3 regions of the Brachymonas sp. J145 genome follow, and region 3 is predicted to be linked to each of the others. Evidence: riboswitches for the same ligand, from Rfam matches in the RefSeq annotation. Region 3 holds a riboswitch; each other region holds the start of a gene.
What was found. A riboswitch is a leader RNA that binds a small molecule or an ion and turns the genes downstream of it on or off. The one in region 3 is predicted to bind cobalamin.
Positions count from the first base shown of each region.

Region 1: another riboswitch for cobalamin. It lies ahead of V1261_RS10130 (TonB-dependent receptor plug domain-containing protein); the one in region 3 lies ahead of V1261_RS06425 (bifunctional adenosylcobinamide kinase/adenosylcobinamide-phosphate guanylyltransferase).
Region 2: another riboswitch for cobalamin. It lies ahead of V1261_RS03670 (energy-coupling factor ABC transporter permease); the one in region 3 lies ahead of V1261_RS06425 (bifunctional adenosylcobinamide kinase/adenosylcobinamide-phosphate guanylyltransferase).

Region 1 covers NZ_JAZDCI010000012.1:5,765-9,780, forward strand. The annotation lists gene glnD ([protein-PII] uridylyltransferase) at 1-159, opposite strand, end outside; gene map (type I methionyl aminopeptidase) at 187-1,005, opposite strand; cobalamin riboswitch at 1,121-1,389, shown strand; gene V1261_RS10130 (TonB-dependent receptor plug domain-containing protein) at 1,534-3,573, shown strand; gene V1261_RS10135 (ABC transporter substrate-binding protein) at 3,580-4,016, shown strand, end outside.
Region 2 covers NZ_JAZDCI010000002.1:285,982-289,997, forward strand. The annotation lists gene alaS (alanine--tRNA ligase) at 1-2,548, opposite strand, end outside; cobalamin riboswitch at 2,668-2,879, shown strand; gene V1261_RS03670 (energy-coupling factor ABC transporter permease) at 3,029-3,670, shown strand; gene cobM (precorrin-4 C(11)-methyltransferase) at 3,747-4,016, shown strand, end outside.
Region 3 covers NZ_JAZDCI010000005.1:47,647-51,662, reverse strand. The annotation lists gene cobO (cob(I)yrinic acid a,c-diamide adenosyltransferase) at 1-491, opposite strand, end outside; gene V1261_RS06425 (bifunctional adenosylcobinamide kinase/adenosylcobinamide-phosphate guanylyltransferase) at 510-1,091, opposite strand; cobalamin riboswitch at 1,253-1,476, opposite strand; gene V1261_RS06420 (DUF904 domain-containing protein) at 1,609-1,914, shown strand; gene V1261_RS06415 (cell division protein ZapA) at 1,911-2,255, shown strand; gene V1261_RS06410 (sulfite exporter TauE/SafE family protein) at 2,575-3,399, shown strand; gene V1261_RS06405 (sulfite exporter TauE/SafE family protein) at 3,494-4,016, opposite strand, start outside.

The DNA of each region.
Region 1 (4,016 bases), on a different contig from region 3:
CGTGAGCTTGCGCCACAGCGTATGCACGCTGCGCAAGGCACGCAGCTTGCGTCCGGCGTTGGTCGAGAACGCCGCAAACAGCGCCTCCTTGTCCTGCTGGTAGCCGGTACGCAGACTGGCCAGGGTTTCCGGGGAGAGAGGGGCGAGGGTCTGCGGCATGCGGATCAGCGGGTGAACGTTACGGAATCAGGTCTTGGTCGAGCTGATGAAATCCGGCAGCGCCGGCATGCCGGGCGATACCGTCAGCACCTCGTAGCCGGTCTCGGTGACGACCAGGGTGTGTTCGTACTGCGCCGACAGGGATCGATCCTTGGTCACGATGGCCCAGCCGTCCGGACCCTGCTTGATCTCACGGCGGCCGGCGTTGACCATCGGCTCGATGGTGAAGATCATGCCGGGCTGCAGCTCTTCGAGCGTGCCGGGCTTGCCGTAGTGCAGCACTTGCGGCTCGGTGTGGAACTCCTGGCCGGTGCCGTGGCCGCAGAACTCGCGCACCACGCTGTAGCCATGGCCTTCCACGTGCTGCTGGATCGCATGACCGATATCGCCCAGGCGCGCGCCCGGCTTGACCTGCTGGATGCCGATCCACATCGATTCGTAGGTGACGCGCAACAGGCGAGTGACAAAGGGCTGTACCGCCGATTCACCACCGACGATGAACATGCGGCTGCTATCGCCGTGCCAGCCGTTGGTGGTCGGCGTGACGTCGATGTTGACGATATCGCCTTTCTTCAGCGGCTTTTCGTTCGGGATGCCGTGGCAGACCTGGTGGTTGACCGAGGTGCAGATCGACTTGGGGTAGGGCGTATGGCCGGGCGGGGCATAGTTCAGCGGTGCCGACACCGAACCGCGCGAGGTGGTGTATTCGGCGCACAGGCGATCCAGCTCGTTGGTGGTCACGCCGGGCACGACAAACGGCGCGATGTAGTCGAGCAGCTCGGCGGCAAAGCGGCCGGCAACGCGCATGTGTTCGATTTCTTCGGGGGTATGGATCTTGATGCTCATGGGCGCAATTATCCTAGGAATGCGAGCCTGTCGCAGGCAGCGGGGAATGTCGGGCTGGCGCAACAAGCGGACAAACCGGCACTTTGCATTTACAATCCGATACTTGCCGGCGCCATGCCGGCGCCAAGACCCAGGTGCCTGTGATGCCGGAAGCGATGAATCCGGCTGGCAGGTTAAACGGGAACCGGGTGCGTGCGCCAGCCGCACAATGCCCGGACTGCCCCCGCAACGGTAAGCGAGTGTGGGTGCATCAGGCCATGCAACAGGCATGGCAGCCACTGCCGGCTTGGGCAGCGTCGTGCAAGGCGGCGCCGGTTCAAGCAGTGGGAAGGCGATGCATCAAGACTTGCGAGTCCGGATACCGGCCTGTGTTTGACCAAGCTGCCATGACAGGGTGATGGCGGCGCAAACCTGGCCGTCTGCGGGGTAGCAGACATGGCGGTAGGGCGGTGTGCCGGCAATGCGGGCACCCGGCCACGACAACCGACGCGTCGCATGCAGCACGGCCAACTGATACGAGAACTGGCCTTGAAACTCCATCCCCATTCCATTCGCCTGGCAGGTCTGCTGATCTGCCTGACTCCGGTTGCCGCTGCCGTGGCAGAAACTGTCCAGCCCGATGCCGTCGAGCCGGCACTGCAAGTGGCTGCTGCCGGCCCCCAGGACGAACCCTATCGCGTGGTCGTCACCGGAGCACGTGCGCCCATGCCGCTCAAGGACACACCGCAGCGTATCGAGGTGGTGACGCGCCAGGAAATCGAGCGCGTGCCGCACCGTGAACTGGCCGACCTGCTGGGCAAGACGACCAATGTCGACATCAAGCGTTATCCCGGCATGAGCGGTTCGGTTGGCATGCGCGGCTTTACGCCGAGCTCGCCCATGACCGGCGAGAGCATGCAGACGCTGGTGCTGCAAAACGGCATTCCGGCTGTGCACAACAACATCAGCTTCATGCCGGTGAATGGCGTGTCGCGCGTCGAGGTCATGAAAGGCCCGGCATCTTCGCTCTATGGCTCGCAGGCCATGGCCGGCGTGATCAACGTGATTCCGGTCCGCCGTACCGACGAGATCCAGGGCGGTGTGGGCGTGTCTGCCGGCAACCATGACCTGCGCCAGGTCGATGCCAATATCGGCGGCGCCATCAGTGAGAATCTGAACTTTGACTATTTTGGCAACTGGGAAAAGCGCGGCAATTACCAGGACGGCAATGGCCAGACCATGGAGTTCAGCGGTTACAAGCAGCACAGCCACGGCCTGCGCCTGGGTGCCGAACTGGCACCGGGCTGGACACTGGATGCGCGTGCCGACCTGTTCCGTGCCGATGACGTGCAGAACCCCGGCCCCGATCCGGAGATCAAGCAGTTCGAGACCAGCAAGGATGCCAGCCGTGACCTCTACAGCCTGACGCTGCAGGGCGAAGCCGGCAACCATGCGTTGACCGCCGCGGCCTACACCGGCAAGGAAAACTACATCAACTACGACCTGCAAGCGGACCGCAGCCTGGCGCAATCCTATGATTCGCGCATCAAGTGGCACGGCCTGCAGCTGAAGGATGCCTGGGACTGGGCCGATGGCTACAAGCTGGTGTTTGGCTACGACTACAACCAGACCGAAGCCAGCGCGCGCAGCGGCACGCCGCCGTGGACCTTCTCGTATAACCCGGACAGTAAGCTGAAGACGCATGGCCTGTATGCGCAACAGAACATCAGTCTGAACGAAGGCCAGACCAATCTGTACGTGGGTGGCCGTTACGACCGCATCACCATGTCCACGCTGCCGACCGACGGTCTGGGCAACGTGACGCAAAGCCGTGATTTCAGCCAGTTCAGCCCGAGCGCCGGCATCAAGCACGAAGTGTCGCCGGGTATCTCCCTGCATGCCTCGGCGGGCAAGGGCTTCAGTGCGCCCAGCGCCTGGAAGCTGTCCGGCGAATACTCCGGCAGCGACTGGAAAGTTGACTCGGCCGGTAACTGGTACCCGGTGCCGATCACCTACGTCGGTAACGCCAATCTGGATCCGGAAAGCAGCACCAGCGTCGATGCCGGTATCGGTATCGAACGCGAGAACTGGAACGCCGACCTGACGCTGTACCACACGCGCATCCAGGACAAGATCGTCGCCTATGACGTCAGCCCGGGCCTGAAGAGCTGGCGCAACGCTGACGAGGCGCGCATGCGCGGCGTGGAGCTGGTCGGCAACTGGCAGTTCAGCCCGAACCTGCGCCTGGATCTGGGCTACACGCACAGCTTCCGCAGCGAGCAGCGCAATGGCAACGTCTGGTCGCCGCTGGAGTACGTGCCCAAGAACACCGCGCGCGCCGCGCTGGTGGGGGACTGGGACAAGTTGCATGCACGCCTGGGTGCCCGCTACAACGGCAAGAGCTGGAAGTCCAAGGCGGAGCGCGGCGGCTACACCCTGTGGGACATGAGCCTGGGCTACGCCATCGACAAGCGCCAGACCGTCAGCCTGAGCGTGGACAACCTGTTTGACCGCTACTATGAGGAAGTCCATAACTACAACATGCCCGGCCGCGAAATCCGCCTGGGCTACCGCTGGGACTTCAAGTAATTGACCATGCCCGTCCGCCCGCTGCGCCGCCCCACGCTACGCCACGCCTTGCGCTGGCTGGCCGCTGGTTGCGTGGCGGCGGCGCTGGCCGGCTGCCAGCCCGAACCGCCACAGACGGCAGCTACGGCGGTGGCCAGCCAGCAGGCCCAGCGCATCGTCTCGCTGAATCTCTGCACCGACCAGCTGCTGCTGCAACTGGTGGAACCGGGCCGTATCGCGGCACTGAGCAAGCTCTCGCATGATCCCGGCCTGTCGGTGCTGGAGCCGCAGGCGCGCGCACTGCCCATCGTGCGCGGTGATGCCGAAGAGGTGCTGCTGCTCAAACCCGATCTGGTACTGGTGGGCCGCTACACGACACGCTACACCACGCAGATGCTGCGTGACCTGGGCATTCCGGTGCTGGAAGTGCCACTGGCCAGCAGCCTGGCCGAGGTGCAGCAGCA
Region 2 (4,016 bases), on a different contig from region 3:
CGGGCTTGCCGCCCCCCTTGCCACCGACCTGGCTGGCGACAAAGTTGACCAGCTCGCCGGCCTTGATCTTGCCGATGCTGTCCTTGGTGACACCGGCGGCCAACTGCACCTTGTCGCCATCGACCGCGGCCAGCACGATGGCGGCGGTCTTCAGCTTGTCCTTGAGCTTGTCCATGGTCTCGCGCAGGGTCTTGGCATCGGCACCATCGAGCTGGGCGGCCAGCACGCGGATGCCCTTGACCTCGACCGCGCTGTTGGCCAGCTCGTCGCCCTGGCTGGAGGCCAGCTTGCCCTTGAGCGCGGCGATTTCCTTCTCCAGCGTCTTGACCTGGTCTTGCACCTGGCTGATGCGGCCCAGCAGCTCGGCCGGCGGCGTCTTCAGCGCTCCGGCAGCGTGTTCGACAGTCCTTTCCAGATCCTGCAGGTAGGCCAGCGCGTTCTGGCCGGTGACGGCCTCGACGCGGCGCACGCCGGAGGCGACACCGCCTTCAGCGACGATCTTGAACAGGCCGATATCGCCGGTGCGGTGCACATGGGTGCCGCCGCACAGCTCGACCGAGCTGCCGATATCCAGCACGCGGACTTCATCGCCATATTTTTCGCCGAACAGCATCATGGCGCCGGTCTCGCGTGCAGCGTCCATGTCCATCAGGCGCGCCTGGGTGTCGGTGTTGGTCAGGATCTCGGCGTTGACCTTGGCCTCGATAGCGGCGATCTGCTCGTCAGTCAGCGGCGCGTTGTGGGCAAAGTCGAAGCGGGTGCGCTCGGCGTTGACCAGCGAACCCTTCTGCTGCACGTGGCTGCCCAGCACTTCGCGCAGCGCCTTGTGCATGATGTGGGTGACGCTGTGGTTGCGCATGGTGGCTTCACGCAGCGCCGGGTTGACCTGTGCCAGCACGCGGTCGCCAACCTGCAGCTTGCCTTCGGTCATGACGCCGTGGTGGCCGGGCACATCGGTCTTGACCTTCAGCGTGTCCTCGACACGGAAGGCGCCGCGGAAATCGGCTTCGCCAGCGGTGTTAACGGTAGCGAGCACGCCCTGGTCACCGACCTGGCCGCCGCTTTCGGCGTAGAACGGGGTGACGTCGAGTACCACCACGCCGGCCTGGCCTTCTTCCAGCTGCTGCACCGGTTCGCCATCGGCGTAGAGCGCCTGCACCGTGGCCTGGCCCGTCAGGGTGTCGTAACCGGTAAAGGTGCTGGCCGCACCCTGGTAATCCAGCAGCTTGCCCATCTTGAACTTGCCGGCAGCGCGCGCAGTGTCCTTCTGCTCCTGCATGGCTTCGTCAAAGCCGGCTTCATCGACCGTGACGCCGCGCTCGCGGCAGACGTCCTGCGTCAGATCCAGCGGGAAGCCGTAGGTATCGTGCAGCTTGAAGGCGACATGGCCGGGCAGTTCGCGGCGGCCGGCGATCAGGGCGTCGTCCAGGATCTCCATGCCTTTTTCCAGCGTCTCGAAGAAGCGCTCTTCCTCGGTACGCAGCGCATCGGTGATCAGCCGCTGCTGTTCGCGCAGGCGCGGGTAGGCATCGCCCATGAGCTCGACCAGCACCGGCACCAGCTTGTGGAAGAACGGCGTCTTCTGGCCCAGCTTGTAGCCGTGGCGGATGGCGCGGCGGATGATGCGGCGCTGCACGTAGCTGCGGCCCTCGTTGCCGGGCAGCACACCATCGCTGACCAGGAAGGCGGTGGCGCGGATGTGGTCGGCAATGACCTTGAGCGAGGGGTTGGCCAGGTCAGCGCAGCCGGTTTCGCGCGCGGCGGCGCGGATCAGGGCATCGAACAGGTCGATCTCGTAGTTGCTGTGCACGTGCTGCATGATGGCGGCGATGCGCTCCAGGCCCATGCCGGTATCGACGCAGGGAGCCGGCAGCGGCGTCAGGCTGCCGTCCTCGTGCATCTCGAACTGCATGAACACGTGGTTCCAGATCTCGATGAAACGGTCGCCGTCCTCGTCCGGGCTGCCCGGAGGGCCGCCGGGGATATGGTCGCCGTGGTCGTAGAAGATCTCGGAGCACGGGCCGCAGGGACCGGTATCAGCCATCATCCAGAAGTTGTCCGACTTGTACTTGCCACCCTTGTTGTCACCGATGCGGATGATGCGCTCTGCCGGCAGGCCGATGACGTTCTTCCAGATGTCGTAGGCTTCATCGTCGTCCTGGTAGACGGTGGCCAGCAGGCGTTCTGCCGGCAGGCCGTAGACCTGCGTCAGCAGCTCCCAGCCCCACTGGATGCTTTCCTTCTTGAAGTAGTCGCCAAACGACCAGTTGCCCAGCATCTCGAAGAAGGTGTGGTGGCGTGCGGTGTAGCCGACGTTTTCCAGGTCGTTGTGCTTGCCACCGGCACGCAGGCAGGCCTGTACGCTGGCCGCGCGCACGTAGGGGCGCTTGTCCGTGCCCAGGAACACCTCCTTGAACTGCACCATGCCAGAGTTGGTGAACATCAGCGTCGGGTCATTGCCCGGCACCAGCGGGCTGGAAGGCACTACCGTGTGGCCCTTGCTGGCAAAGAAGTCGAGGAAGCTCTTGCGGATTTCCGCAACCGTCATTTTCTGGGGGGAAGTCATGCTTGCGTGCCACCCGGCTGGGGCGGCTGGTAAAAGTGAAAAAATCGCTGTCCAGATTATAGGTGTCGCTGCATTCTGTTGCATGCCGCGGGAGCAGCCTATAATGCCAGTCACGCACAGGTGTCCTGCGGCTGCAATGCCACAGGATGAAACGGGAAACTGGTACGGCTTCGGCCCAGTCCAGTGCTGCCCCCGCAACGGTATGTCAGCCAAGCCTGCCGCAACACGCCACTGGTCCTTGAACCGGGAAGGTGCTGCAGGCCGTCACACGACACTGACAAGCCCGGAGACCGGCCTGCGCGATCCAGGTTTGTCAGCGTTGCGGTGGGCGATGCGGGCGGCAGTGCACGTGCGCGTCCCCGCGTCTTGCGTGCCTCTCTCCCCTCCTTCATCACGACTGTGACAGACAGTCTGCCAGCCCCGCTGGCAACTCTCGTCAAGGCGATGCATCAGGAGGAAACCATGCACATCGAACCCGGCATTCTTGCCGCCACCAAGCTCTCTTTTGCCACCATTGCCGCCAGCGGCATGCTGCTGGCCTACGCCCCGCGCCTGCTGAAGCAGCCCACGCTGCTGCTGCGCACCCTGCTGGCCGCCAGCTTCTTCTCGCTGTTCATGCAGCTGTTCCACATGCCGGTCGGGGCCTCCGAGTTGCACTTTGTCGGCGCCATGCCGATCTACCTGCTGCTGGGTTTCGTGCCGACGCTGTTCGGCTTTGCCTTTGGCCTGCTGCTGCAGGGTCTGCTGTTTGATCCGCAGGATCTGGTGCACCTGGCAGTGAACGCGCTGTCGCTGATGGTGCCGCTGGCCGTGGTGCACTACGGCATTGGCCAGCGCATTGGCCGCCAGTTCAGCGTGGCCAATATCGTCAAGCTGGATGCGCTGTTCTACGCCGGCGTGACGCTGATGGTCGGCTTCTGGCTGCTGCTGGGCGAGCAAGCCACGCCGCTCGCCCACTGGGCGCAGTTTGCCGCCTCCTACATGGCGCTGGTGCTGCTGGAGCCGCTGGTGACGCTGGCCGTGCTGCGCCTGGCCAGCCTGTTCCGTGACAGCAACTGGGCACGCCTGTGCCTGGACGAACGCGTCACCACCACTACCGCCTGATTCCCTGATTGCCGCTTTCTGGCCGGCCTGTTGCTACAGGCCGGGCTGCGGCATGCCCTGTTGACGGATATTTCCCATGCCAACTCCCCCTACCCCGGGCCAGGTCTGCTTCGTCGGTGCCGGCCCTGGCGACCCGGAACTGCTCACGATCAAGGGCCGCGACCTGATCGCCCGGGCCGGCGCCATTCTCTATGCCGGCTCGCTGGTCAGCGAAGCTGCCACGCGCTGGGCACCGCCCGGCTGCACGATTGCCGACAGCAAGGACATGACGCTGGAGCAGATCTGCGCCTGGCTGATCGCGCAGGCCCGGCAGCACGCCACCGTGGTGCGCTTGCAGACCGGCGAT
Region 3 (4,016 bases):
GCCAGATCCACAATCTCCTGCGGGCAACGGCGGCCAGTCAGGCACACGTGCACCTCTTTCGGGCGATTGCGCAGTGTCTCCAGCACATCCTGCAGATCCACCCAGCCATACACCAGCGGATAGGTGATCTCGTCACACACCACCAGGAAATGTTCGCCGCTCAGGATCGAGGCCTTGGCCTTTTCCCAGCCTTCACGCGCCAGCTGCGCCGAACGCTCCAGGTCCTGACTCTTCCAGCTGAAACCATCGCCCAGGCCTTCTACCGGAACGCCGAGCTTCTCGAAGCTGCGGTGCTCGCCAAAGCGCGCGCTCGGCACCTTCATGAACTGGTAGATCTTCACGTCCTTGCCACGGCCGCTGGCGCGCAGTGCCAGGCCAAAGGCCGCCGTGCTCTTGCCCTTGCCATCGCCGGTATTGATGATCAGCAGGCCACGACGCTCGCCTTCCGGCGTCTCGTAGGGCTTGTCCTTGGGGGGTTCTTCGATTTGCATGGTCAGCTCCTTGCGATGCTAGTCGGTCGATTTCAGGATCAGCGGCAGGCCTGCCGCCATCAGCGTGACATGGCTGCAATCCGCAGCCACGCGCTGGTTCAGGCTGCCCAGGCTATCCACAAAGGCACGCGTCTCGCGTCCCAGCGGAATCACGCCCAGGCCAATTTCATTACTCACGATATACAGCGGGCCGGGATACTCGCGCAGCGCCTGCAACAGCTGGTGGATCGCCTGCTCGGCCTGCACCGCATTGGCCGAATCGCCATCCAGCGGCATCAGCTGCTGCGTCAGCCACAGCGTCAGGCAATCCAGCACGATCGCGGTATCGGGCGATGCATGCTGCTGCAGCAGCTCCACCACCGGCAGGCTGCGACTGCCTTCTGGCATCTGCAGCGTCTCCATGCCGGGTACGCGGCGTGCACGCTCCTGCTGGTGGCGCACGATGCGCGTCTGCATCTCGGCATCCCAGGGCCGGGCCGTGGCCAGGTAGAGCGCCCGGTGCGCAGCATCCGTCGCCAGCCACTGCGCCGCCAGTTGCTCGGCACGCACGGTCTTGCCCGATTTCTGGCCGCCCAGAATCAGTTCGTGGTGCGCGCTCATGCCGAAGCCTCCTGTGCGGGCACGGACATGCTGCTGCAGGGCTGCAAGCGGATGCGTGCAACAGGATCAGGGAAAGCCAGCCAGGGCATGAGAGAAATGTGTGTACTTACAGACGCCTGCAGTCCACCCCGCCGCGGCATCCGACATGGTGCTGGCACAGCGGCCACACCCCCTTGCTGGCCGGTCTCCGGGCTGACGGCAGGCCATTGGCACCTTCCCGGCCGTAGCCAGTGGCATTTGCGCAATGGCTGTCGCCCAGGGAGCGACGCCGTTCACCGTTGCGGGGGCAGCGCAGGCTGCGGACAGGCCCCTGGCCCTCCTCCTGCTTCCCGTTGAAGCCCCTGGCCGGAATGGCCGCCGGGGCACCAGCAATCCGTCCATTGTAAAAGCAAACGCAGGCAAAACCCGGCAGACCGGCTACGGCTCCCGGCGCGCCGCCGACAAGCCGGGTTGCATCATCTACAATGAAGGGTCTAGCTCGGCTTGCCCGCACATCTTTTTCATGCCATTCGGTGCCATGACTACTCCTGTCCCCCCGATTTCCCTCGACCATGTGGCTGACCGCATGGAACGCATGCTGCTGCGCTACCAGGAGCTGCAAAAGACCAACAGCCTGCTGCAACAGCAGCTGCAGGAAGTCACCCAGGAGCGCGACTCGCTCAAGTCCCGCCTGGCGGCCGCCCGCTCGCGCGTGGACGTGCTGCTGACGCGCCTGCAGTCGGTCGATCCGGCGCAGCCGCTGCAGGCAAGCAGCTCGGCCCCTTTGGCCGCCTGGGGCCTGCACGATTCGGTCGATGACGAAGCTGCCAAGGACCAAGCATGAAGCAACTTGAAAAATCCATCATGGGTCAGGCCTATGTGCTGGCCTGCCCCGAAGACTCCGAAACCCAGATGCACGAAGCCGTGGCACGTGTCGATGCCGCCATGTGCCGTATCCGCGATGCCGGCAAGCTCCGCGCGCGGGAACGCATCGCCGTGCTGGCCGCGCTCAACCTGGCCTTCGACATCATCCAGCAGGAACAGCAGGCCCAGGCCATGCCGCTGGCACTGCCGCTCGCCGAAGACGGCGCCCCGAGCGAGGAACAGCTGCAAGCCCAGGCCCGCCTGCAGACCCTGATGGCGCGCATCGACGAGGCGCTGGCCGAGGACGGCCGCCTGATCTGAGCAAGGCGCGCGGCCCCGGCACGGGCCGCGTGAAATATGTCGGCATTTTTACAAAGCTGACACCCCAGACAGACAGGTTCGGCCTACAATGGGCTCGTCTGCAGCGGTCATGGCTTTATATTTCCTTGAACCAATGCTCCTGGAGCCCGGGCTTGGTAAATCGCCTGGCCAGCGTGATCATCTCGCGTCAGATGAACCCACGGCCTCGCTGCCCTCGCCCACCTGAACCCTTCCGTTCAGGATGACGGTCATGGCATGCTGCAGACCCTTATCTCCCCACGACGCACTCCCCCACCCCCAACGTTTACAATTCCAGCCCATGATTCTGGAACCGATTACGATTGCCCAGCTCGCCATGCTGGGTCTGCTGGGTGGCTTCATGGCGGGTTTGCTGGGTGTAGGTGGCGGCATGGTGCTGGTGCCTTTCATCACCTGGATCCTGACCAGCCGCGGCGTGGACAGCCAGCTTGCTGTCAAGATGGCCATTGCCACCTCCATGGCCACCATCATCTTTACCTCTATTTCCTCGGTGCGTGCCCACCACAAGCACGGCAAGGTGCGCTGGGATCTGGTCAAGGGCATCGCGCCCGGCATCATGATCGGCGCGCTGGTCGTCAGCATCGGCGTGTTTGCCCTGCTCAAGGGCGCCTGGCTATCCATCATCTTCGGCGTGCTGGTGATCTTTGCCGGTGGCCAGATGTTCCTGGACCGCAAACCCAAGCCCACGCGCCAGATGCCTGGTCCGGGTGGCCAGGTAGCCGCCGGTGGCGTCATCGGCTTTCTGTCCGGCCTGCTCGGTGCCGGGGGTGGCTTCCTCAGCGTGCCCTTTATGGCCTGGCACAACGTGCCGATCCACAATGCCGTGGCCACCAGCTCCGCGCTCGGCTTTCCGATCGCCATCTTCAACGTCATCGGCTACATCATCAGCGGCTGGAACGCGCCCAACCTGCCGGCCTATTCCATCGGCTATGTCTGGCTGCCGGCGCTGGTCTGCATCGCTTCCTGCAGCGTGCTGATGGCTCCCGTCGGTGCCCGTACCGCCCACGCCTTGCCGGTCAAGACGCTGAAGCGCGTGTTCGCCCTGATCCTCACCGGCCTGGCGATCAGCATGCTGGTCAAGGGCATGCAGCTGCTCGGCGGCTAAGCGTCCTCCAGCGCCAACAACAAAGGCCTGCAACGCATTGCAGGCCTTTGGTTTTTCAGGGCAGACAGCGTCTGCCGTCGCTGCGATCAGGCCATCAGCACCAGGGTGCCTGGTCATGTACCAGACCCAGATACAACGCAATACCGGCGCTCACGGCCAGTGCCAGACCAGCCAGGCGCACGCCCCACTGGCCATTGGCCCAACCCAGGTGATGCAGGCGCAACAGCAGCCAGGGACCGGCCATCAGCGACACGCTGGTGCCCAGCACGAACAGCGCCATCACGGCAGCGCCCTGCAGCGGCTCACCCGTCAGGGCGGCCACCATCAGCGCCGAATACAGCAGGCCACAAGGCAGCAGCGCCCATAGCATGCCGACGAGCACCGGGCCAGCCACGCCGCCCTTGCGCTGCAAGGTCTTCACCTTGTCCCAGACGCGCCGCGCCGAGCGCTCCAGCCAGGCCGGCTGGCGTGCCTGTACCAGCAGCACCAGGCCCAGCAGCAGCGCGGCAATATGCACCATGGTCCAGACCGGACGCAAGGCAGCGCTCTGCGTCGTCAGCCAGCCCAGCGCCTGGATCGTGGCGGCGGCCACGGCGCCCAGCGTCGCATAGCCGATC